Regions from separate parts of the Bradyrhizobium sp. HKCCYLS3013 genome, predicted to be linked through region 2. Evidence: predicted binding sites of a transcription regulator. Region 2 holds the regulator's gene; the other holds the start of a gene.

Evidence for each region. The regulator HrcA, encoded in region 2, represses chaperone genes, less so after heat shock. The targets are predictions, from matches to a motif close to GTTAGCACTCNCNNNNNGNGAGTGCTAAC.
Region 1: a site for HrcA is predicted at 2,451-2,479, ahead of groES (co-chaperone GroES). Genes of this name have one in related genera too.

The regions. Positions count from the first base shown of each region.
Region 1 is NZ_JBNPTK010000001.1:119,288-123,498, forward strand. It holds gene ACQR1F_RS00520 (hypothetical protein) at 1-150, opposite strand, end outside; gene groL (chaperonin GroEL) at 291-1,934, opposite strand; gene groES (co-chaperone GroES) at 2,056-2,352, opposite strand; gene ACQR1F_RS00535 (hypothetical protein) at 2,684-3,190, shown strand; gene ACQR1F_RS00540 (protein phosphatase CheZ) at 3,305-4,084, opposite strand.
Region 2 is NZ_JBNPTK010000006.1:233,259-237,469, reverse strand. It holds gene rdgB (RdgB/HAM1 family non-canonical purine NTP pyrophosphatase) at 1-304, opposite strand, end outside; gene rph (ribonuclease PH) at 301-1,014, opposite strand; gene hrcA (heat-inducible transcriptional repressor HrcA) at 1,189-2,277, shown strand; gene grpE (nucleotide exchange factor GrpE) at 2,408-3,028, shown strand; gene ACQR1F_RS13845 (hypothetical protein) at 3,170-4,105, opposite strand.

The sequences.
Region 1 (4,211 bases), on a different contig from region 2:
CACGTCGGCATTGCCGTCCATCAGACCGTCGATCGCGGTGAAATACCGCGTCTCGTTGGCGGGGGCCTTGGTCCCGCTCTTGCTCTGGGCCCAACCGAGTTCCGGCGCGGCCGCTACAATCACGGCCAGCGCAAGCAAAATCGCGCGCATCTGAAAATCCTTGTGGGGGCAGAATCGGCCTTAAGCTGTAGCGCCGATTTGCGGTCGCTGCACCCCCGGCGCGGACACTCGGCCAAAAAGAAGGCCGCCCGGAGGCGGCCTTCCTGAATGTGAGATGTCGAAAACAGGGCTCAGAAGCCCATGCCGCCCATGCCACCCATGCCGCCGCCGGCCGGCATCGCGGGAGCCGCATCCTTCGGCAGCTCGGCGACCATGGCCTCGGTGGTGACCAGGAGACCGGCGACCGACGAGGCGTCCTGCAGCGCGGTGCGGACCACCTTGGCCGGGTCGATGATGCCCTTGGCAACCATATCGACATAGTCCTCGGTCTGCGCGTCGAAGCCGAAGGTCTCGGACTTCTCGTCCAGGATCTTGCCGACCACGATCGAGCCTTCGACGCCGGCGTTCTCGGAGATCTGGCGAATCGGAGCCTCGAGCGCCTTCAGCACGATGTTGATGCCGGCCTGGACGTCCGAGTTGGCGTTGGTGATGCGGCCGACCGCCTTCTTGGCGCGCAGCAGCGCCACGCCGCCGCCGGGGACGATGCCTTCCTGCACCGCAGCGCGGGTCGCGTTGAGGGCGTCCTCGACGCGGTCCTTCTTCTCCTTGACCTCGATCTCGGTCGCGCCGCCGACGCGGATCACCGCGACGCCGCCCGCGAGCTTGGCGAGACGCTCCTGCAGCTTCTCACGGTCGTAGTCCGAGGTGGTCTCCTCGATCTGCGCCTTGATCTGGCCGACGCGTGCCTCGATATCGGCCTTCTTGCCGGCACCGTTGACGATCGTGGTGTTCTCCTTGTCGATCACGACCTTCTTGGCGCGGCCGAGCATCTTCACCGTGACGTTCTCGAGCTTCATGCCGAGATCTTCCGAGATCAGCTGACCGCCGGTCAGGATCGCGATGTCCTCGAGCATGGCCTTGCGGCGGTCACCGAAGCCCGGCGCCTTTACGGCCGCGACCTTGAGGCCGCCGCGCAGGCGGTTGACGACCAGGGTGGCGAGCGCCTCGCCCTCGACGTCCTCGGCGATGATCAGGAGCGGACGGCCCGACTGCACCACGGCTTCGAGCACCGGCAGCATGGCCTGCAGGCCCGACAGCTTCTTCTCGTGCAGCAGCACGTAGACGTCGTCGAGCTCGGCGGTCATCTTCTCGGCATTGGTGACGAAGTAGGGCGAGAGATAGCCGCGGTCGAACTTCATGCCTTCGACGATGTCCACCTCGGTGTCGAGCGACTTGTTCTCCTCGACCGTGATGACGCCCTCGTTGCCGACCTTCTGCATCGCCTGGGCGATCATCTTGCCGATCGCGGCGTCGCCATTGGCGGAGATGGTGCCGACCTGGGCGACCTCGGAGGACGCAGCGACCGGCTTGGCGCGCTTCTCGATGTCCTTGATCACGGCGGCCACCGCGATGTCGATGCCGCGCTTGAGGTCCATCGGGTTCATGCCGGCGGCAACGGCCTTGGCGCCCTCGCGCACGATGGCCTGGGCCAGCACGGTCGCGGTGGTGGTGCCGTCACCGGCGGTGTCGTTGGTCTTGGAGGCGACCTCGCGCAGCATCTGCGCGCCCATGTTCTCGAACTTGTCCTCCAGCTCGATCTCCTTGGCGACGGTGACGCCGTCCTTGGTGATGCGCGGAGCGCCGAAGCTCTTCTCGATGACGACATTGCGGCCCTTCGGGCCGAGCGTCACCTTGACGGCGTTGGCGAGAATGTCGACGCCGCGCAGCATGCGGTCGCGTGCGTCGCCGGCGAATTTGACGTCCTTGGCTGCCATTTCAAAATTCTCCTGGAGTAGACCTCGACGGCGAGGGGCGTGATCGCCCGTCTGTCGCTGGAACGAGGTTGCAGAGCATTTTCGCCCGGGGCGGCTGATCGCCGCCCCCGACAGGTCGGGATCAGGCGACGACGCCCATGATGTCGGACTCCTTCATGATCAGGAGCTCCTCGCCGTCCAGCTTGACCTCGGTGCCGGACCACTTGCCGAACAGCACGCGGTCGCCGACCTTGACGTCGATCGGGATCAGCTTGCCGCTCTCGTCGCGGCCGCCGGGGCCGACGGCGACGACTTCGCCCTGCGAGGGCTTTTCCTTGGCGCTGTCGGGAATGATGATGCCGCCCTTGGTCTTCTCTTCGGCGTCGATGCGCTTAACCACGACGCGGTCGTGCAGGGGACGAAACTTCGATTTGGCCATGACGGATCCCTTTTGGGGTGCTTGGATAAGTGTTGCTGTCGGAGGAAATCTGAATGCGACCACATTTGACGCCCACTTGGCGCCAACTGGCTCGCAGCCTTAGCAATCGCGCCCTCCGAGTGCTAAAGACCGCTCGGGGAAATATGGCTTGCGGCTGTTCCTGTCAAGCAACGGCCAGCCGTTAAGCCGTTCTTGAGGCTGTTAGGGGGATGTTGTCCGGGGCCAGACATGTTAGTGGAGCGGCGTCGTCATCCGACGTCATTGCTCTGACGAGCGTTTTGCGCTTGGTTGCCGGACGGGGCAGCCACGATTCTGTTCCTAAGGGGATGCCATGACGAGTTCACGGTGCGCGCGGCCGGTTGCCAATCTCGCGATCGCGTCGGCGCTCACGATGCTTCTGGGAGCGTGCACGGGCTTCAGCCTGTCGCCGTCGCCCCCCATGCAGACCGAGGCGCCGGTCGAGCCCGAGGTTCCGGCGACGATCCGCCCCGAGGATCTCGTGGGCAAATGGGGCCTCGCCGCCTACAACAATCCGAATGACCGCGCGCGCACCGAGAAGATGGCTCTGGCGCAGTGCAAACAGCCTTACGTCATCGGGGCAGGCACGTCCGGCGGTGTCGTGATGCATCTGGCCGACCAGGCGACTCCCCAGGAACTGCGCCTGAAGGGGTCGGCCAGCGGCAAGAACTACATCGGCCCGGCCGGACCGCCCGGCGGCGAGCAGGACCGCGAGGTCGTCTCCTTCGACGGCCGTGTGCTGATCACCCGCTTCGTCGACAAGGATGCGGCGACCCGTTACCAGACGATGGTCTACGTCCGCTGCGGGCCGCGCGCCTGAGATCCGGGCGATCACCCCGCAAAGGTCGAGTGTCGAACGAAAAACGCCGGCGACTGCGCCGGCGTTCTGTATGGTGACGTGGCCTGAAGCGGTCGCTGGGACTGGCCGCCGACCTCAGTTGAACATCGCGTCGATGTCGTCCTGCGAGGCGTGGCCGACCTCGCCCGCCGCCTTCGGGCCGTTCAGCAGCCTGGCGTCGCCCTCGCGGGTGTCGACGATCGGCGGCACATGCGCCTTGATGGCGTCGACGCCGCCCCAGATGTCCATCATCACCACGATGTGGTGCTCGATGAACTTCATGGTGGTCATGACCTTGTTGATGCGCTGGCCGGTCAGGTCCTGGAAGTTGCAGGCCTCGAAGATCGACACCACGCGCTCCTGGATCTCTTCGCTCAGGATCTTCTGCTGGTCGGCCGAGTCCACCTTGGACAGCGCACTGGCGGCCTGGTCGATCGCCTCCGCGGCTTCGAGGATCTGCTGCGTCGCCTGCTCGGTGCCGCCGACGACCGCGCCGAGCTCGCCGTTGACCTTGGCCATCTCCTCGCCGTTGAAGCTCTTGGCATGGAGGGTCGCGATCTCGCCCTTGGTGCGGTTGATCGCGTCGTGGATCAGGTCGAGCTCGACCTTGAGCTTTTCGCACTGCTCGATCTGGGCACGATACGTCTCGAGCAGCGCGCGCGCTTCGGCGACCTCGCGTGCGGCGGATTCTTCGATGGCGGCGTTGGCCGTGTTGCTACCTCCGCTGCGGATGGCGTTGGCCATCTGGGAGCGGATCGCGCGCAGCTCGTCCATGATTTCCTTGTGGTTGGGGCCGATCTCGCCGCCCACGAAGTCGGGCTCCGGCATATGGCCGACGATTGCTTCTTCGATACGGAAACGCTTGCGAACAGCCATGATAGTATCCCTGACCTCTTGTTCGGATCAGTTCTACGCAGAGCCTATTTAACATCGCGTTCACGCCAGGAACCGCGGTTGAGCAACGCTGGCGTGCATCGTGCGTCAACTATTAACCATGCCCCGC
Region 2 (4,211 bases):
CCTTGTCCGGTCCGGCCCAGCGCGCCGAATAGATCCCCGGCGCACCGTCGAGGGCGTGAACCACGATGCCGGAATCGTCGGCAAAGGCCGGAAGCTGCGCGGCCTTGGCCGCGGCGACCGCCTTGATGCGGGCGTTGGCCTGGAAGGTCTCGCCGGTCTCGTCCGGCTCGCCCAGGCCGAGATCGCCGGCCGACACCGCCTCGACGCCATGGGGGGCGAGCAGCTCGCGCATCTCGGCAAGCTTGCCGGGATTGTGGGTCGCGATGACGATGCGACCGGTGAGCCTGCGGTGCGGACCGTTCACGCGACCGCCATCTTCTGCAGGTCGACCAGCCGCGCGACGCCCTTGCGGGCGAGCGCCATCAGCGCCAGGAACTCGGCCTCGGTGAACGGCGTCTTCTCCGCCGTGCCCTGCACCTCGATGATGCGGCCGTCGCCGGTCATGACGAAATTGGCATCGGTCTCCGCCTCGGAATCCTCAGCGTAGTCGAGATCGAGCACCGGCGTGCCGTTGTAGATACCGCAGGAGATCGCGGCGACGTTGGCGCGCAGCACCTCGGTCTTGATCATGTTGCGCGACTTCATCCACTTGATGCAGTCGGCCAGCGCGACCCAGGCGCCGGTGATCGACGCCGTGCGCGTGCCGCCATCGGCCTGCAGCACGTCGCAGTCCACCGTGATCTGGCGCTCGCCGAGCGCTTCCAGGTCGATCGCGGTGCGCAGCGAGCGGCCGATCAGGCGCTGGATCTCGACCGTGCGGCCGGTCTGCTTGCCGGCGGAGGCCTCGCGCCGGGTTCGCTCCAACGTGGCGCGTGGCAGCATGCCGTATTCGGCGGTGATCCAGCCGCGTCCCTGGCCCTTGAGCCAGGGCGGCAGCCGGTCCTCGAGCGTGGCGGTGACCAGCACATGGGTGTCGCCGAACTTCACCAGGCAGGAGCCCTCGGCGTATTTGACGACGCCGCGTTCCAGGCTCACGGCCCGCAGTTCATCCGGTGCACGGCGGCTCGGCCGCATGATTCTCTCCGTGAAAGAGGCGAAAGAGGGTGTTTGACGGCCTTGTAGGAGCCGCGACCGGCAGCGGCAAGGGTTTATCAAGGGCCCGTCGCTCCCGGAGCCCCCTCCTCATGACCGGCTTGCCACCGAGCCGCCGCATGGACACATTATAGGCAGCTGGGAGGAGTGCATCTGGTGGCCCACCACGATCCGATCAACCTGATGACACCGCCGGCCGGTCTGGCGCAGCTGAACGAGCGCTCGCGCGAGATCTTCCGGCAGATCGTCGAAAGCTATCTGGCGACCGGCGAGCCGGTCGGCTCGCGCAACATTTCGCGGCTGATCGCGGTTCCGCTGTCGCCGGCCTCTGTACGCAACGTCATGGCCGATCTCGAGCAGCTCGGCCTGATCTACGCGCCGCACACCTCGGCCGGCCGGCTGCCCACCGAAGCCGGCCTGCGCTTCTTCGTCGACGCCCTGATGCAGGTTGGCGACATGACGGAGGCCGAGCGGCAGTCGATCCAGAGCCAGCTCGCGGCCGTCGGCCGGGCGCAATCGGTCGAGGCGGCGCTGGATGAAGCGCTGACCCGGCTGTCGGGTCTGACCCGTGCCGCCGCCGTGGTTCTGACCGCCAAATCCAACACCCGGCTGAAGCACATCGAGTTCGTCAGGCTCGAGCCCGAGCGCGCGCTCGTCGTTCTGGTCGGCGAGGAAGGACAGGTCGAGAACCGGGTCCTGACCCTGCCGCCGGGCGTGCCGTCCTCGGCATTGACCGAGGCGTCCAATTTCCTCAACGCCCGGATCAGAGGGCGGACGCTGGCGGAAGCGCGGCTCGAACTCGAGACCGCGCTGGCGCACGACCGTGCCGAGCTCGACCAGCTGACGCAGAAGGTGATCGCCGCCGGCGTCGCGAGCTGGTCCGGCGGCGACAGCGACGAGCGGCAGCTCATCGTGCGCGGCCACGCCAACCTGCTCGAGGACCTGCATGCGCTCGAAGATCTCGAGCGTGTCCGGCGGCTGTTCGACGATCTCGAAACCAAGCGCGGCGTCGTCGATCTGCTCGGGCGCGCGGAGAGCGCGGAAGGTGTCCGCATCTTCATCGGCTCGGAGAACAAGCTGTTCTCGCTGTCGGGCTCGTCGACGATCGTGTCGCCCTATTCCGACGCCACGGGTCGCATCGTCGGCGTGCTCGGCGTCATCGGTCCGACCCGGCTCAACTATGCCCGGGTGATTCCGACGGTCGATTATGCCGCGCGCCTGGTCAGCCGGCTGCTGGGTGGCTGATGCGTGAGATGGTTAATCCGCGGACGGCGTCTCCGGCGGGCCGGTCAGGCTGCGCTTGATTTTCGACGCCCAAAGCACGATATCCCGCCCCATATCCCCAAACCCGTCAGCCGAACTTGCGAGTCTGTCCATGACCGATCCCGACCTGCATAAGAATGATCCGGAAAACCCGGCGCAGGCCAGCGAACCCGTCGTCTCCAAGCCCTACATCATGCCCGATGATCCCGAGGCCGGCTCGGCAGAGGCCCTTGCCAAGGAGGCGGCCGACGCGCGCGACAAGATGCTGCGCACGCTGGCGGAGATGGAGAATCTGCGCAAGCGGACCGCCCGCGAGGTCGCCGATGCGCGGATGTACGGCATCACCGGCTTCGCACGCGACGTGCTCGACATCGCCGACAATCTGCAGCGCGCGCTCGATGCAGTGCCGGCCGAGACGCGCGACAATGCCGATGCGGGCCTGAAGTCGCTGATCGAGGGCGTCGAGCTCACCGAGCGCTCGCTGCTCAACACGCTGGAGAAGAACGGCGTCAAGAAGTTCGATCCGACGGGACAGAAGTTCGACCCCAACTTCCAGCAGGCGATGTACGAAGTCCCGGATCCGTCGGTGCCGTCCGGCACGGTGGTGCAGGTCGTGCAGGCCGGCTACATGATCGGCGAGCGCGTGCTGCGCCCCGCCCTGGTCGGCGTGTCCAAGGGCGGCGCGAAGGCGGCGCCCGCGGCGAGCAACGATCAGTCGAACAGCGCCGCCTGACGGCGAGCACCGGCACGCGTTCTGCGGCCTGTTGTCGAACGAAGAAGAAGCCACGGGCCGCAAGCCCGTGGCTTCTTGTTTCCCGCAGCGAATTTGCAGCTCGTATTGCGGCAAGCAGTCGGCGTCCGGATGCCGAGCTGCTCAGCCTCTTGGCTGGATGCCGTCGCGCACGGCGCGGAAGCGCGGGAAGGCTGCCGACCACTGGTCGCGCGGCGCGCTGCCGATGATCCGCAACGTGTTCGGCCCGCCGAAGCGCAGCCACTGCACCACCGTCACCGGCGTATTGTCCTTGCCGCTGGTGGCGTCGATCCGGGTCTCATAGGCCGGCTGGCCGTCGATGCGGATCGGCTCGGACATCGTGATGCGCGCTTCGCGGACGCCCGGAATGGTGGTGGCCGCCTGTTGCGCCACACGCGCGCGGTCGCCCGCCTCCGGGGCCACGCCGGCCACCAGCCCGATCACCACGAAGGGCGCGGCCTCGAAGCCCTTGTCCTCCTCGCCATCCGCCAGGATCAGGGCGCCCGGCCCGAGCGTGCGGATGGTCTTGAACCCGGAGAGGTCGGTGACCTTGAACGGCATCATCGCGAGCTGCTCGTCGACCGGAACGTCCTTGCGGACGACGGCGGAGGCGAACATCTGGCGCACGGCATCGTCGGTGTAGATCCGGCTCGCGGTCTCCGGGATCTGCACGGCCACGTAGCCGGAGAAGCCGTTGCCGGGCAGGATCATCGAGTAGCGCCGCACCGGCGTGTTGCCATCGCGGCCGTTCTCGACGGTATAGTAGGCGGTGCCGGCGGCGGTCTCGATGCTCTCCGGCTTGACGCTGCCGGTCCCGGCGGGATTGGCGGTAAACGCGTTCTTCACCTCGCCATAGGCGGCGGCGGGCAGTTCGGTCAGCAGCACCTTCACGCTCTGGTCCTCGGTTTCGAAGCCGGAGAACGTCTTGGCCTTGGCGAGCCCGACCAGCGGCGCGAGCCCGATGCGGACGCCGGGCGGAAATACGGCGTCAGTGGCCAATGCGGGGTGCAGCAGCGAGATCAGCAGGGTGGCCGCGGTGAAGAGTCGAACGATCATCATCAAACATTGCCTCGTTGACCGGGGCCGCGCGCCGAGGCGGTCGGGGGTCCTCGCCAGCGTGGTCTTCGGCGGGCACGCTTTTAGCGGCTTTGCGCCCCCCGCAACA